DNA from 3 places in the Paraburkholderia pallida genome. Region 1 is predicted to be linked to each of the others. Evidence: predicted binding sites of a transcription regulator. Region 1 holds the regulator's gene; each other region holds the start of a gene.
What was found. Region 1 encodes HrcA, which represses chaperone genes, less so after heat shock. Its sites were predicted from a motif close to TTAGCACTCNNNNNNNNNGAGTGCTAA; they were not measured.
Positions count from the first base shown of each region.

Region 2: the regulator HrcA is predicted to act here: its motif matches at 2,806-2,832, upstream of E1956_RS15185 (co-chaperone GroES).
Region 3: the regulator HrcA is predicted to act here: its motif matches at 2,793-2,819, upstream of rpoH (RNA polymerase sigma factor RpoH).

Region 1 is NZ_CP038148.1:69,210-74,887, reverse strand. It holds gene recN (DNA repair protein RecN) at 1-1,285, opposite strand, end outside; gene E1956_RS00300 (NAD kinase) at 1,293-2,204, opposite strand; gene hrcA (heat-inducible transcriptional repressor HrcA) at 2,462-3,481, shown strand; gene hemH (ferrochelatase) at 3,734-4,801, shown strand; gene E1956_RS00285 (RNA-binding S4 domain-containing protein) at 4,890-5,297, shown strand.
Region 2 is NZ_CP038148.1:3,354,893-3,360,570, reverse strand. It holds gene E1956_RS15200 (acyltransferase family protein) at 1-120, shown strand, start outside; partial or broken gene E1956_RS15195 (IS256 family transposase) at 440-646, opposite strand; gene E1956_RS15190 (hypothetical protein) at 703-2,304, opposite strand; gene E1956_RS15185 (co-chaperone GroES) at 2,925-3,215, shown strand; gene groL (chaperonin GroEL) at 3,260-4,900, shown strand; gene E1956_RS15175 (hydroxymethylpyrimidine/phosphomethylpyrimidine kinase) at 5,074-5,678, opposite strand, start outside.
Region 3 is NZ_CP038148.1:332,440-338,117, forward strand. It holds gene leuA (2-isopropylmalate synthase) at 1-1,574, shown strand, start outside; gene E1956_RS01405 (nuclear transport factor 2 family protein) at 1,860-2,243, opposite strand; gene rpoH (RNA polymerase sigma factor RpoH) at 2,875-3,816, shown strand; gene cydP (cytochrome oxidase putative small subunit CydP) at 3,999-4,286, shown strand; gene E1956_RS01420 (cytochrome ubiquinol oxidase subunit I) at 4,276-5,678, shown strand, end outside.

The sequences.
Region 1 (5,678 bases):
GCGGCACGCCCGCGTGGCCCGCCACGCGAAATTCGATTTGCTCGAGACCATGCGCGCCGCCGATCGGCTCGCCGTTCGCACTGCTGCCGAGCGGCACCAGCGCGACCTCGAAGCTGCCGCCCGCCATCGACAGTTCCTGCATCCCTTGCGTGACCGCTGCGCCCAGCGCCTTGGCGGCTTTGCCGCGCGCCTTCGAAAGCTGGCGGGCCTCGGCGAGATACGCTTCGTGCGCCTTGTCGGCGGCGGCGCGCAGCACGTCGAGATCGGAGGCGGCGTCGAGCGCGGCGAGCTGGGCGCGGCGCGCCGCGTGTTCTTCGGGCAGCGATTCTGCGTGCAGGCGGAACTTGCGCGCCGCCGAGTGCAGCGCGTCGAGCCGGTGTTCGACCTGCGCGAGCCGTTGAGGATCGAGGTCGAGCCGCTGCGCATAGTGCGAGAGCGAGTACGCCGCTTCCTGCAACTGGATCGCGGCGGGCTCGAGCGCAGCGAGCGCATCGCCGAGCGCGGGATCGACTTCGGCGAGATCGCGCAGCTTCGAGAGAATCGAGTTCAGATGCGAGATCATCGCCTCGTCGGATTCCGAGAGCGCCGCGAGCGCACCTTGCACGCCTTCGATCAGATTCGCCGAATTCGAGAGCCGCACGTGCTCGGCATTCACTTCCTCCCACTCGCCCGGTTGCGGCGCGAGCTTGTCGAGCTCGGCGAGCTGCCAGGCGAGGCGCTCGCGCTCGAGCTGCAGCTCGCGATCGCGTGACATCGCGGTTTGCACGGCGAGGCGCGCGTCGCGCGCGGTGCGCCACGCGCGCGTGACGGCAGCGGCCATCTCGGTCAGGCCCGCATGCGTGTCGAACAGCTCGCGCTGCGCGTCGGGGCGCATGAGCAGCTGATGGGCGTGCTGGCCGTGAATGTCGACGAGGCGCTCGCCCACTTCGCGCAACTGCGCGAGCGTGGCCGGCGTGCCGTTGATGAACGCGCGCGAGCGCCCGCCGCTATCGACCACGCGGCGCAGCATCACGGTGTCTTCGCCGTCGGCCGTGGTGAGCGCCTGCGCCTCGAGCCAAAGGGCGACGTGCGGCGGGGCGTCGAATTCGGCGGTGATGTCGGCGCGGGTCTCGCCCGTGCGCACCACGCCGGCGTCGGCGCGCGCGCCGAGCGTGAGGGCGAGCGCATCGATCAGGATCGACTTGCCCGCGCCGGTCTCGCCGGAGAAGACGGAAAAGCCGTGGTCGAATTCAAGGTCGAGCGCGGCGACGATCACGAAGTCGCGGATCGAAAGATGGCGGAGCATGGCGGCCTCAGTCTTCCGGGTCGTCTTGTAGCGAGGGATGTTCGTTCCAGTGCAGCTTCTGGCGCAGGGTCCGGAAATAGCTGTAGCCGACCGGGTGCAGGAAAGGCACGGTATGGCGTGAGCGGCGTACCTCGATCACGTCATTCAGCTCTAGCGCCGTGAACGACTGCATGTCGAAATTCACGTTCACATCGCGGCCCGCGACGACCTGAATGCTGACCTTGCAGTCGTCGGGCAGCACGATCGGGCGATTCGAGAGCGCGTGCGGCGCGATCGGCACGAGCACGATGCCCTGCAGCTGCGGATGCAGCAGCGGCCCCTGCGACGAAAGCGAGTAGGCGGTCGAGCCCGTGGGCGTGGCGACGATCAGGCCGTCCGAGCGCTGGTTGTACATGAAGCGGCCGTCCACGTGCACGCGCAGCTCCGCCATGCCCGAGAAGCCGCTGCGGTTCACCACGACGTCGTTGAACGCGAGCGCGTGGTAGATCGGGTCGCCGTCGCGCGTGATGCGCGACTCGAGCAGCGAGCGCTCCTCGCGCTCGAAGCTGCCCGCGAGCAGTTGCGGCACGACTTCCTGCATGTCGGCGAACGGGATGTCGGTGATGAAGCCCAGACGCCCGTGGTTGATGCCGATGAGCGGCGTGCGGTAGGGCGCGAGCTGACGCCCGATGCCGAGCATCGTGCCGTCGCCGCCCAGCACCACGGCCACGTCCGCGCGCGCGCCGATTTCGGCGATCTGCAGCGCCGGATAGCCGGCGGCGCCGATCTCCTGGGCGGTCTGCGCTTCGAACACGACGTCGAAGCCGCGCTGCGAAATATTCTGCGCGAGCGCCATCAGCGGCTCGCCGATGCCTGGCGTGTTGCTGCGCCCGACGAGCGCAACAGTCTTGAACTGGCTCTGGATCTTCTGGATCTGCATGCCGGCATTACACCATAGTCGGGTCTCGAAAAGAACCTGGCGCCCCTTGCCCACGGGGCGCGGGCCAGCGCTGCGCCCCTTTTTTGCAGGCGGCCATGACACGATGATGACGCACCTATGACAGCGGCGCGAATCCGGCCGCTTTTCCGGGGCGCCCGGGCCGCCCCGTCAAGCGCTGCCTGCGCGGGCTCGCCGGTCGCCACGGCGCTCGCGGGCGGACTCGCCGCCGACACGGCATTAGGCTAAAATTTTCAGTCATGCTAGATCCCCGCGCACAAACCCTCCTCAAAACGCTGATCGAGCGCTACATCGCCGAAGGTCAGCCGGTCGGCTCGCGCACGCTGTCGCGCTTTTCCGGCCTGGAACTGAGCCCGGCGACGATCCGCAACGTGATGTCCGACCTCGAGGAGCTGGGGCTCGTGTCCAGCCCGCACACCTCGGCGGGGCGTGTGCCCACGCCGCGCGGCTACCGCCTGTTCGTCGACACCATGCTCACGGTCGAATCCGCTGCCGACGAGGACGCGGTCACGCGCGTGGTCCAGACCACGCTGCGCCCCGGCGAGCCGCAGAAGGTGGTGGCGGCGGCGGCCAGCGTGCTCTCGAATCTCTCGCAGTTCGCGGGCGTGGTGCTCACCCCACGGCGCAGCCACGTGTTCAAGCAGGTCGAGTTCATGCGCCTTTCGGACAAGCGCATCCTGCTCATCATCGTGACGCCCGAAGGCGACGTGCAGAACCGCATCATGGCGACGCAGCGCGACTTCGCGCCTTCCGAGCTCATCGAAGCCTCCAATTACATCAACGCGCACTTCGCCGGCCTCTCGTTCGATGAGGTGCGTCGCCGCCTGCGCGAAGAAATCGACGCGCTGCGCGGCGACATGACGACGCTCATGCACGCCGCCGTGACCGCGAGCACCGACGAGACCGACACGGGCGAGACGGTGCTCATTTCCGGCGAGCGCAACCTGCTCGAAGTGGCCGATCTGTCGTCGGACATGGCGCGCCTGCGCAAGCTCTTCGACGTGTTCGACCAGAAAACGAGTCTGCTGCAGCTGCTCGACGTGTCGAGCCACGCCCAGGGCGTGCAGATCTTCATTGGCGGCGAGTCCAACCTCGTGCCGATCGAGGAGATGAGTGTGGTGACCGCGCCCTACGAAGTGAACGGCAAGATCGTCGGCACGCTGGGCGTGATTGGCCCAACCCGCATGGCCTATAACCGCGTGATTCCGATCGTCGACATCACTGCGCGCCTGCTCTCCCTCACGCTCAGCCAGAACTGAGCGCGCTTGCCTCGCGTTTTCCTTCCTGGGTATCCGATCATCGCCTGAAGCAGCGCGGCGCGCCATTGGCCGAACGGCCAGCGCTGCCGGCGCGACACGCGACGCGCAGTGTGCAAAGCCACCTAGGCGAGCGCCGCAGGGATGCCCCCCGGAGGTCGCTTCGCGGGCGCCTCGGCCTTCGAAGTGCGCCCGCTATAATGCGCACTTGTGCAACCCTTGCCGCGCGTTCAAGTGCGGCGCCCCTGATCGCCTATGCGTTTCGACCTGGAGCGACCCCTGCAGTCCGCCGTCGCGCATCGTGTCGCGGTGCTGCTCATCAATCTGGGCACGCCCGACGCGCCCACGCCGCGTGCCGTGCGCCGCTATCTGGCGCAGTTCCTCTCCGACCCGCGCGTGGTCGAGATCCCCGCGCCCATCTGGCAGGTCATTCTGCGCGGGCTGATCCTGCCGTTTCGCGGCCGCTCGTCGGCGAAGAAATACGCGGCGGTCTGGACGCCCGAAGGCTCCCCGCTGCGCGTGCACACGCAAAAGCAGGCCGACGGCCTGCGCCATCTGCTGCATCTGAACGACTACGCGGTGCTCGTGGACTATGCGATGCGCTACGGCACGCCCGACATCCCGGCGATGCTCAACCAGCTCAAGCTCGCGGGCGCCGAGCGCATCCTGCTCATGCCGATGTACCCGCAATACTCGGCGTCGACCACGGCCACCGCCTTCGACGCCGCGTTTGTTGCGCTGCGACTCATGCGCAATCAGCCGGAAATCCGCACGGTGCGGGCGTATCACGACCATCCGGCCTATATCGGCGCGCTCGCGACCCAGGTGCAGCAGTACTGGCAGGCGCACGGCCGCCCGGACTTCGCGGCGGGCGACCGCCTCGTGCTGAGCTTTCACGGCGTGCCGAGCCGCACGCTCGACCTGGGCGACCCGTACCACGATCAATGCCAGCAGACGGCGACGCTCCTCATGCATGCGCTGGAGCTCACGCCCGTGGAATGCCGCGTCACGTTTCAGTCCCGCTTCGGGCGGGCACAGTGGTTGCAGCCCTATACCGCGCCGACGCTCAAGGAGCTGGGGCAGGGCGGCGTGCGCCGCGCCGATGTGTTCTGCCCCGGCTTTACGGCGGACTGCCTCGAAACCATCGAGGAAATCGGCATGGAGGTGCGCGACGAGTTTCTGCATGGCGGCGGCAAGGAGTTTCACCGCATTCCGTGCCTGAACGCGTCGCCCGCGTGGATCGCAGCGCTGGGCGAAATCGTCGCGCAGAACCTGCAGGGCTGGCCGGTGCGGGCCGCGGCCCCGGCAGGCGCATTGGCCTGAGCGCAGGTGCGCTGCATGAGGCCCGAGTAAGCCACTAAAGCGCCCGCGCTGGCTGACACTCCGGCGGCGTTTATTCAGGAAGCATCGTATGCAATACAAGATCTCGACCGAACCCGGCGCGCGCCTGCGCATCGACAAATGGCTTTGGGCCGCGCGCTTCTTCAAGACACGCTCGCAGGCAACTGACGCCATCGGCAAAGGCCGTGTGCGCATCGGCGGCGACGTCGTGAAGGCTTCGAGAGACGTGCGCGTGGGCGACCTCGTGGAGATCGAGATCGAGCACGTGGTCTGGGAGGTCGAGGTGCTGGGTATCTGCGAGGTGCGTGGCCCCGCGAGCGTTGCGCAGACGCTCTATGCGGAGACCGAGACCGGCCGCGCGCGACGCTCGGCGGAGCAGGAGCGCCGCAGGCTCTTTCGCGAGCCGGCCGCCGTGCTGCATGGCAGGCCGACCAAGCGTGACCGGCGCACTATCGACAAACTTGCGCGTGAGGATTGAAGAGCGCCTCCATCGTTGCGTGGACGCCCCCATATTCCGTCGTGTTCTCGTTCACGACGCCGGACAGGCAGATGGTCGTGGTTCCGGCAATGAGTACCAGAGCGACCACCGAGATGGCAAAGGTCAGTTTCACGGTACTCCCCAAGGGAAAAGCTGCAAAACGCCCAGTACGAGGCCCAACGGCGAAAGACGGGGCCCATTCGGTGCGGTGCCGGACTCAGGGTAAACACGTTGTGAGCAGCACCTGTTCCTGAGTGTAGGTCAGGGTTGGCCCGTACTCAATTTCATTCTTGCGGCGCTGCGGTAATGGTTGTAACGCGCGATTTCGGTGGTTTGACCCATGTATAAAAAAGCCGCCGAAAGCCCTTGAAATAAGCGATC
Region 2 (5,678 bases), 130 kb from region 1:
GCGTTTGCCGTCGTGCCGCTCGGGGATCGCCTGAAGAACGCGATGCGCGCGCTCGCGAAGGGTGGCGAGACGGCTGCACCGGTGCGCGGCGTTGCCGGTGCTGACGACGTGATTCGCTGATGCGGCGCGCCCCGGCGCCTGGTGGCCTGGCCGGGCAACGCGCGGACCTGCAACAGAAGCAGCCAGTTTTCGCCGAAAGCCGCACGCGGACCGTGAACCCGGATTCGGCTATTGTTAGATTACGCGTCGCGGTTCCAGACAGCGGCTTATGCTACTTTGGCACGCTGAGTGCGCGCGAGGAATCGTCGCGGAACAGATTGATGGCGAGCCAACGCAGGAAGGAGAAATTCAGCGCGGCGTTGCGTAAGCGGATCTGGCTAGCGTCTTCGCCAAAGATCACGTTCCGCACACGTACTGGGTTAGCAGCCTGCGACTGGTGCTCGACATTCAATTTGCGCTCGTCCATCACTATCCGGCCTCGCTGCGAGCCGTGCCAGCGGATCTCGCCGCCCTTGCGACCCGGATGCTTGTCGCCGGCGACTTCGAGCATCGGCAGAAGTATCTGAATGTTCTCGGCAGGACAGACCCGCAGCCGGTCTTCGTTCTGCCTCGAGACGATGTTCAACGGCGCGCGGATGCTACGCAGTTGTCGCGGATGCGACCCGCGAGCAACATTGCTCGTTCATGCTGAATCGTATTCAGTCACGCAGGGCACGGAACATATCGTCCGGGCTGAAAGATCGACAGGAGATAGTCCTTCATGCCTGGATCAAAACTCGGTCGATACACGATCGCAGGCAGCCATCGGCCCGAACCGTACGAAAATGCGACGGGAACACCCCCCTCGAGATGACGCTCCAAGTCCGCGCGCGTCGCGAATTGTGTGAAATCGATCACACATGCATGGGCATGATGCGTGGCGACGAGCTTCCGGAAATCCGCCACGCTATCGGGCTTCAAGTACGGGCCAGTACGAATCTCGATGACCGTAGCCTGTTTGGGATAGTAGAGGCGCGCTTCATCGTCCACGATGTCGGCAATGCGGGGAGGGCGCCGCACTGTCACGATCAGGTCGGCGTCCGTTGCAGGGCTGTGATAACGCTCCAACGCGGCAACGGGTGACACGTACCCGGAAGCCTGCACGTCCTTCAGGACCGGCAGCAACGCAGCGCCCGTGTAAGTCACTGCGTCTGCCAAGGCCACCGACATGACGAGCAAGCCGTAGATCAGCGCGGGTCCGGCCGGAAACCTGGGCATCGGGATGCGGGTCCGCAATCCGACTAGCCCGGCGATAACGAACGACAGCCCGTAGCTGAGCGTTCGGGGGTCATACAGGTCGTACTGGGTCCGCAAACGCAGAGAGAAGGCAAGCAGCAGAAAGCCCGCACCCACAAGGACCAGCAACCGTGATTCGGGCGCCTGGGTCTCGCCCGCGCTTCTGTCTTCTGATCGCTTCAACCAGTATTTCCGCGTCAGCCACAACAGCGCCAGCGCCGAAGCGCCTAGAAGGACGAGCTCCTTCGCCATTTGCCGAACGAATCGGAACACCAGAAAAGCGGGCGTCTCTGGCGCGGGGATGCGCGGCATGCCGGTGGCCATCCCGGTGACCAGCATGTTGAACTTCAGATATGCCGCGAAAAACAGCGCCGCGACGACAAACGCGGGCAACGTCCTGATCGCGGTACGTGAGCCATACACCAGCCACACGCACAAAAAAACAACCCCCGCGAAAGGCGCGAAAAAGTAACGCGACGACACGCCAAGAAGCAGGAAAAACGTCAGCAGCGCGACTGACCTGTATGGATACGGCGCGTCGCGCAGTTGCCTTTGCGAAAGCGCGAACAAGCTGCCACAGCAGGCGAGCAGGAACAGGTTCTCGGACCACGTGTACAGAAACAACCCGATTGTGTACGGGTTGAGGATCACGAACGTGGGAATCAATATGTTGCGAAACGTGCGCCTGAGCAACAGGAATGCGAAAAACAGCAGGATGACGTTGGTGACCTTGCTGCTCATCATCAAGCTCGCCATGTCGGCAGAGGGTGCGGTCAGTGCGAGTGCAAGCGGGTAACCGCACGGAAACATCGCGAAATACGAGCCTGAGATGGAACACCCTTCTCCGCGCCTGAGCGATTGCGCAAGTAGCAAATAATTCCACGAGTCGTGCGTCAGGAAGCCGAATCCCGCTGCGAACGCCGCGCTCAAAGCCAGCACGACAAATATCGTCACCAGGTACGCAGATTTCGTCAGGTACCAGCGTTCGATGGACTTGTCGTCCAGTGGTCGTGAGTCCAGCTGAGCCATTCGCATCGTTCTCGTGCCCCCCTTTTTAGCAACTCGTTTATAGCGTACGGGCAGCGGGATTTTCGTACGCTGGAGCACTTTCCGTGCTAGTGAAATCGCCCGGGGCGAGTTCACCTCGCGGATATCGTGGAAGCACACCGCCGCAAGGAAGAGGGAAGTGTTGGCGGGAGGTCTGTCGTCTCGCTAAGGCTTCATTTATGACTCGACCCTTAATTTTTGTTTCGCTCCTGCGGGAATTCCCCAGGCCGGACTTTCTCGGCTCCCGCAAGTGGAGATTCGGGTCGCTTCGACGCGTAGCCGGGTTGCCTCAAGACTGGGCGCGGTAGCTACTGTTTTGCCGTAACTTATTGTTTTTAAATAAAAATACAGGGTTTTGAGAGGCGTGTTCGGCGGCGATCGAGCAGCGGATCGAGGGGAGAAATCCGACCTTTAGGTAGTCCAGGCGGGCCCAAAAAAAGCCATCTGGCCCGTTCTTGAATTTGTCATTGCCCGTCCATATAATTAGCACTCACCGCATGAGAGTGCTAACAACTCTGGTGCTAAAACATCTCTGGCTGTCGGTTGCCGGCAGCCAGGTTTTCTTGAGTCTTCAAGTCCCAATCAAGATAGAGGATCCATCCATGAACCTTCGTCCTTTGCATGATCGCGTGATCGTCAAGCGCCTGGATCAAGAAACCAAGACCGCTTCGGGCATCGTGATCCCGGACGCAGCGGCAGAAAAGCCGGATCAAGGTGAAGTCCTGGCCACGGGCCCGGGCAAGCGTGACGACAAGGGCTCCCTGATCGCACTCGACGTCAAGGTCGGCGATCGCGTCCTGTTCGGCAAGTACGCTGGCCAGACCGTCAAGGTCGATGGCAACGAACTGCTCGTGATGCGCGAAGAAGACATCATGGCCGTGGTGCAGAAGTAAGCTCAGCCCACAGCACATTCATCAAGAATTCAAGGAGTTAGAAGATGGCAGCTAAAGACGTCGTGTTCGGCGATTCCGCCCGTTCCAAGATGGTTGAAGGCGTGAACATTCTCGCCAACGCAGTGAAGGTCACGCTGGGTCCGAAGGGCCGCAACGTGGTGCTCGAGCGCTCGTTCGGCGGCCCGACGGTCACCAAGGACGGTGTCTCGGTCGCAAAGGAAATCGAGCTCAAGGACAAGCTCCAGAACATGGGCGCGCAAATGGTCAAGGAAGTCGCTTCCAAGACCAGCGACAACGCCGGTGACGGCACCACGACCGCTACGGTCCTGGCACAGTCGATCGTCCGCGAAGGCATGAAGTACGTCGCATCGGGCATGAACCCGATGGACCTGAAGCGCGGCATCGACAAGGCCGTCGCAGCAGCTATCGAAGAGCTGCGCAAGGTCAGCAAGCCCTGCACGACCAACAAGGAAATCGCGCAAGTCGGCTCGATCTCGGCGAACAGCGACACGTCGATCGGCGACCGCATCGCTGAAGCGATGGACAAGGTTGGCAAGGAAGGCGTCATCACCGTCGAAGACGGCAAGTCGCTGCAAGACGAGCTGGAAGTCGTCGAAGGTATGCAATTCGACCGCGGCTACCTGTCGCCGTACTTCATCAACAACCCGGACAAGCAAGTCGCCGTGCTGGAAAGCCCGTTCGTCCTGCTGTTCGACAAGAAGATCTCGAACATCCGCGATCTGCTGCCGGTCCTGGAACAAGTCGCGAAGGCTGGCCGTCCGCTGCTGATCATCGCTGAAGACGTCGAAGGCGAAGCCCTGGCTACGCTGGTCGTCAACAACATCCGCGGCATCCTGAAGACCGTTGCTGTCAAGGCTCCGGGCTTCGGCGACCGTCGCAAGGCCATGCTGGAAGACATCGCGATCCTGACCGGCGGTCAAGTCATCGCGGAAGAAACCGGCCTCACGCTCGAAAAGGCAACGCTGGCTGAACTGGGTCAAGCGAAGCGCATCGAAGTGGGCAAGGAAAACACGACGATCATCGACGGCGCTGGCGAAGCCGTGAACATCGAAGCGCGCGTGAAGCAAATCCGCACGCAAATCGAAGAAGCGACCTCGGACTACGACCGTGAAAAGCTGCAAGAGCGCGTTGCCAAGCTGGCAGGCGGCGTGGCAGTGATCAAGGTTGGCGCTGCGACCGAAGTTGAAATGAAGGAAAAGAAGGCACGCGTGGAAGACGCGCTGCACGCAACCCGCGCTGCCGTTGAAGAAGGCATCGTCCCGGGCGGCGGCGTTGCGCTGATCCGTGCGCGTACGGCTATCGCCGGCGTCAAGGGTGCGAACGCTGACCAGGACGCAGGTATCAAGATCGTCCTGCGCGCCATGGAAGAGCCGCTGCGCCAGATCGTCACGAACGGCGGCGAAGAAGCTTCGGTGGTCGTGGCAGCGGTTGCAGCTGGCTCGGGCAACTACGGCTACAACGCAGCGACCGGCGAGTACGGCGACCTGGTGGAAGCCGGCGTGGTCGACCCGACGAAGGTCACGCGCACCGCGCTGCAAAACGCAGCTTCGGTTGCTGGCCTGCTGCTGACGACGGACGCAGCGGTTGCTGAACTGCCGAAGGAAGATGCTCCGATGGCTGGCGGCATGCCCGGCGGCATGGGCGGCATGGGCATGGACATGTAAGAACGGCTTTTGCCGAAATTACATCGAAGTGCAGGGGACGCGCCGTGAGGTGTGTTCCCAGCCCGAAAGGAAAAAACCCGCAGCGATGCGGGTTTTTTTTCGTCCATACGGCCTGAAGCTGATGGGGCACGCGGCATGTTCGTGATCTCATGCGCCGCCCCTGCAGTGCTACATCAGTGCCGCGCCTCACCCGACGGCGGATCGTCGGAATCGTCGGCGTCGCCCGGCGACGCTTCGCCGCCCTCGGCATCGTTGCTCCGCGCCCAAAAGAACCGATCCGGCATCCACGCTCCCATCCCGGGCCGGAACGCGCTCTGCACGGCCTGATAGAGATACTCCTGCGCCTCGCGCACTGCTTCGGGCGGTTCCTGGCCGTTCGCGAGCAGCGCGGCGATGGCTGAGCCCAGCGTGTCGGCGAGGCCCATCATCGGCTGGTTCGCGCGGTCCCAGAAGTCCTGGCGCAACTGACCTTCTTCGCTATATAGCGTGTTCACCACGCGGTGCGAGCCCGTCTCCATCGAGAGGATGTATTCGCAACCGGTGGAGAGCAGGTGCGAGATGGCGGTGTCGATGCTGGGCGTATCGGCGTCGCCGTCGGGCTGCGCGAGCGCGAGCAGCACCGAGACGTCGGCGACCAGCACGGTCGTCTGCGGCACGAGCAGATCGGTCACGACTTCGCGCAACTCATCGGCGGCCAGCACGTGCTCGTCGTCGAGCGTGAAGTCGGGCGCGACGATCAGCGGAACCTCGTCGTAGTCGGCAACCACTTCGGCGATCG
Region 3 (5,678 bases), 260 kb from region 1:
GTACCGTCGAGCACGCGCCCATCTGGATGAGCACCGACCTGCGCGACGGCAACCAGTCGCTGATCGAGCCGATGAGCATCGAGCAGAAGCTCGAGTTCTTCGAGATGCTGGTCGCGATCGGCTTCAAGGAAATCGAAGTCGGCTTTCCGTCGGCGTCGCAAACCGACTTCGATTTCGTGCGCAAGCTGATCGAGGAAAAGCGCATCCCTGAAGACGTGACGATCGAAGTGCTCGTGCAGTCGCGCGAGGAACTCATCGCCCGCACGTTCGAGGCGCTCGAAGGCGTGCCGCGCGCGATCGTGCATCTGTACAACGCCATCTGCCCGTCGTTCCGCAAGATCGTGTTCGGGCAGTCGAAAGACGAGGTCAAGGCGCTCGCGGTCGAAGGCACGCGCCTCATCCGCCAGTACGCCGACGCGCGCCCCGGCACGCACTGGATCTACCAGTACTCGCCGGAAACCTTCAGCATGACCGAGCTCTCGTTCGCCCGCGAAGTCTGCGACGCCGTGGCCCAGACCTGGCGCCCGACGCGCGATCACAAGATGATCGTGAACCTGCCGGCCACCGTCGAAGCCGCGATGCCCAACGTCTACGCCGACCAGATCGAGTGGATGGACCGCAACCTCGCGTACCGCGACAGCATCGTGCTCTCGGTGCATCCGCACAACGACCGCGGCACGGCCGTGGCCGCCGCCGAAATGGCGCTGCTCGCGGGCGCGGACCGCATCGAAGGCTGCCTGTTCGGCAACGGCGAGCGCACCGGCAATGTCGACCTCGTCACGCTCGCGATGAATCTCTACACGCAGGGCATCGACCCGGGCCTCGACTTTTCCAATATCGACGCCGTGCGCCAGGTGGTGGAGCGCTGCAATCAGTTGCCCGTGCATCCGCGTCACCCGTACGCGGGCGACCTCGTGTTCACGGCATTCTCGGGCTCGCACCAGGACGCGATCCGCAAGGGCTTCGCGCAGCAAAAAGCCGATGCGCTCTGGGAAGTGCCCTATCTGCCGATCGATCCCGCCGATCTCGGCCGCAGCTATGACGCGGTGATCCGCGTGAATAGCCAGTCGGGCAAGGGCGGCGCCACCTGGCTGCTCGAGCGCGGCATGGGCTTCACGCCGCCGCGCCGCGTGCAGATCGAATTCAGCCACGCCGTGCAGACCGTCACCGACGGCTCGGGCGAAGAGATTTCAGGCGACGCCATTTGCGCGCTCTTCTCGCGCGAATACCTCGAGACGCGTGGGCCGGCCGTGCACGTGGGCGCGGGCCGTGTGCGCTGGGAGGGCCGCGAAGTCGCGATGCCAGCGGCGGCGCAGATCGACGAGGCGCATGCGCGGGCCGTGGGCGCGGCGATGGCGGCGGCCGCGGGCGTTGGCGTTGAAGTCACCTCGTTCGAAACCCTGCGCACGGCGCAGGGCGCCACGGCGGTCTTCGTCGGCTGCCGGGTGGGCGGCCAGCCGCTGCGCCATGGCGTCGGAGTCGCCGACGACGCCGCCCATGCGGCCATCGCCGCCATGGTGAGCGCGGTCAACCGCGCCGCGTGGCCGCAAGTCGACCAGCGCGCGGCGGCTTGATCACACCAGGGCGCACGCGAACGTGCGCGAAGTGACGCCGCCGCGCGCAAGCGCGGCGGCACAGTGAAAGAAGCGGTTTAGTGGGAGCAGCATGGCTTTGCATGGGACCAGAGTACGGGGCTTTGCATGGGGCCGGAGTAAGTGCTGAAGCATTAACTCCGGCCGACAGCTAAAGCGCCAACTCTGGTCGACAGGCGACGCCGTTGAGCGTCGGCGGCAAAACGGGCCGCCGGCGTGCGCCCGACACGCCCAGCAGGCGATATCGGCGAGTGGACCTACCGGTCGTCACTCGATCGCGCAACGCGTCGCCTGCCAGGCGAGCAGACGCCAGTGGCCATCCTCCTGGGTCTGAATCGCCGTATAGGCAATCGGATAGAGCAGCGCGCCGTTGTTCGCTTCCATTTCGATCAGCGCGCGGCCCGAGATCACGCAGGTCTCGCGCCCCACCGGCAGCACGTCCTGCGACTGGATCTCGATCTGGCGGTAGCGGCGGCGCCCGGCCGTGATCGCGTCGATGAACTGCTGTTTGGTCTCGCGTTTGCCGTTCGTATGGACGAAGGTGGCGTGGTCAGACAGCAGTTGATCCAGCGACGAGCCGTCGCCGTCCACCATCGCGCGAAACCGCTCGCGCTCCAGCCCGCGAATCGCTTCGATTACTTTTGCAACCATTGCCAGAGCCCCTTGCGCACAAGTCCACGTCATCGCGCCGACTCGCACCGAAGATGTATCGCGCGCGCCTCGCTGAAATTTATACCAGGTTTTGACGCATGGATACTTGCGATCAAACGGATCGCCCCCATATGAGGGCTACACGACACAGAGGCAGGTCGAAGGCCGTGCAAAGCGCGCCTCGCCTAGCTGGCCGCGCCTGACCGGCCGTGCCTCGCCGGCCGCGCCCGAATGTCGCATCGCAGCACTTTTGGCCTGATCCCGTGTCTATTAGACAGGTCCGGGCATCGAAATTCGGGCCTGATATCCAGGCAGCGCCGCGAAGCGCCAGCCGCCCGGAAAACCGATCACTCCAACCCTTTTTCCCCTCCGCATCCGCCACGGATGACGGCCTCGTTCTAGAGTATTCCTTCGGCCCGCCGGTGTGTGCGGGACCGCGACGGGCGGCAAGCCCCGTCCAGCTTGCCTCTCAGTGTTTCGCTGAAATCTATCGAAACAAATATTTCGATAGGAGTGGCGGAACCTTGAAGTCCCTACAGACTCGAAGTATTAGCACTCGGTAATTGAGAGTGCTAACATCCACCGTGGAGTCGATGTCTGACTTTTGCAAGATTCCTGAGGAGTTCGCTACGTGAGCAACGCAATGACCATGACCCTTCCGAATATGCTTAGCCCGTCGTCGGCCAAGGCCGGGGGTTCGGGTGTACTGGCGCTCGCGAACGCTTCCATGCTGCCTGGCCAACTGGGCAACATCGACGCCTACATTCAGGCCGTGAACCGGATCCCGATGTTGACGCCGCAAGAGGAGCGCCAGTTCGCGACCGAGTATCGCGAGCAAAATAATCTCGAAGGCGCGCGCCGCCTCGTACTGTCGCACCTGCGACTCGTGGTGTCGATCGCGCGCAATTATCTGGGCTACGGTCTGCCGCATGCCGACCTGATCCAGGAAGGCAATATCGGCCTGATGAAGGCTGTGAAGCGTTTTGACCCAGAGCAGAACGTACGCCTCGTGTCGTACGCCATGCACTGGATCAAGGCGGAGATCCATGAGTACATCCTGCGCAACTGGCGCATGGTGAAGGTCGCCACGACCAAGGCGCAGCGCAAGCTGTTCTTCAATCTGCGCAGCCACAAGCAGGGCCTGCAGTCGTTCACGCCCGAGGAAATCGAAGGCCTCGCGCAGGAACTGAACGTGAAGCGCGAAGAAGTCGTGGAGATGGAAACGCGTCTGTCGGGCTCGGATATCGCGCTCGAAAGCCAGACCGACGACGGCGAAGAATCGTTCGCCCCGATCGCCTGGCTCGCCGACTCGCACAACGAGCCGACGGCCGTGATCGCCTCGCGTCAGCGCGATCGTCTGCAGTCGGACGGCATCGCGAGCGCGCTGGAGGCACTCGACGCGCGCAGCCGCCGCATCATCGAGGCGCGCTGGCTGAACGTCGCCGACGACGGTTCGGGTGGTTCGACGCTGCACGAGCTGGCCGACGAGTTCGGCGTCTCGGCCGAGCGCATTCGCCAGATCGAAGCGAGCGCGATGAAGAAGATGCGCACGGCACTCGCCGACTACGCTTAAGACATCAAGTCGCACGGCGCGGCCGCGAGGCCGCCCACATGGGCTTCACCGCTGAGCCCCACTCTTATCGAGAGTGGGGCTTTTCTTTTTGGCCGACAATAATTCGTACACCTTCGCGCCGTTTTTTCCGATTCCTTCGTAAGATCATTTCGTATGTGATGCAGCCCTAATCGGACATCGCCATGATCTCGACTTCCGGCCAGTCTGCGCGAGTGCGACCGTTGCTCCGCGCGCGCTTCCTCCAGTGGGCACGCGGCCCGACCTTCGGCCGCGACATCGTTCTCGTCCTCGCCTTCAAGCTCGTGTTGCTGATGGCGCTCAAATACGCATTCTTCAATCATCCGCAGGCCGAGAACATGACCATGCCGCCGGCGGCGGTCGCACAGGCCCTCCTCTCCGTGCCCGTGCCGCCCGGAGCTAGCCCGCCCGGCGCAAATCCACCCCAAGGGGACCCGCACCATGCCAATTAGCGAAACCGTCGACCTATCGCGCCTGCAGTTCGCGGTCACCGCGCTCTATCACTTCCTGTTCGTGCCGCTCACGCTGGGTCTGTCCTGGCTGCTCGTCATCATGGAATCGGTCTACGTGATGACCGGCAAGCAGATCTACAAGGACATGACGCAGTTCTGGGGCAAGCTCTTCGCGATCAATTTCGTGATGGGCGTCACCACCGGTCTCACGATGGAATTCCAGTTCGGCACGAACTGGTCGTACTACTCGCACTACGTGGGCGATATCTTCGGCGTGCCGCTCGCCGTGGAGGGGCTGGCCGCGTTCTTCCTCGAATCGACTTTCGTGGGCCTGTTCTTCTTCGGCTGGAACCGCATGTCGAAGGGCGGGCACCTGCTCACGACGTTCTTCGTCGCGCTCGGCTCGAACCTTTCCGCGCTGTGGATTCTCGTCGCCAACGGCTGGATGCAAAACCCCGTCGGCGCCGCGTTCAACTACGAAACCATGCGCATGGAGCTCACGAGTCTCTTCCAGGTGATCTTCAACCCGGTCGCCCAGGTCAAGTTCGTGCACACGGTGTCCGCCGGCTATGTGACGGCGTCGATGTTCGTGCTCGGCATTTCGTCGTGGTATTTGCTGCGCCGCCGCGACGTGGACTTCGCGCTGCGCTCGTTCGCCATTGCCGCGGGCTTCGGTCTCGCGTCCACGCTCTGCGTGATCGTGCTCGGCGACGAATCGGGCTATCGCACGGGCGAAGTCCAGGAGATCAAGCTCGCCGCCATCGAAGCCGAATGGGACACCGCACCCGCGCCGGCGCCGTTCACACTGTTCGGCATCCCTAACCAGCAGGAAGAGCGCACCGACTACGCCATCCGCATTCCCTACCTGATGGGGATCATCGCGACGCGCTCGATCGACGAGCCGGTGATCGGCCTGAAGGACCTGATGGGCCGCGCCGAAGTGCGGATCCAGAACGGCATGCTCGCCTACGCCGCACTGCAAAAAATGAAGGAAGGCACCGCCGACACGGCCACGCGCGACGTATTCGACGCGCACAAGGCGGACCTCGGCTACGGCCTGCTCCTCAAGCAGTTCGCGCCGAACGTGGTCGACGCCACGCCCGAGCAGATCAAGGCCGCCGCAAAGCACTCGATTCCGCCCGTCGCTCCGGTGTTCTGGTCATTTCGCGTGATGGTGGGCCTCGGCATGCTGTTCCTCGCGACCTTCGTGCTCGCGTTCTGGTTCTGCGCGCAGCGCTCGCTGCTCAAGGACAACCGCCGCTGGTTCCTGAACTGGGTGGTGTGGGCGATTCCGCTGCCGTGGCTCGCCGCGGAATTCGGCTGGGTCGTCGCGGAGCTCGGCCGCCAGCCGTGGACCATCGCCGAAGTGCTGCCCACGCACCTCTCTGCGTC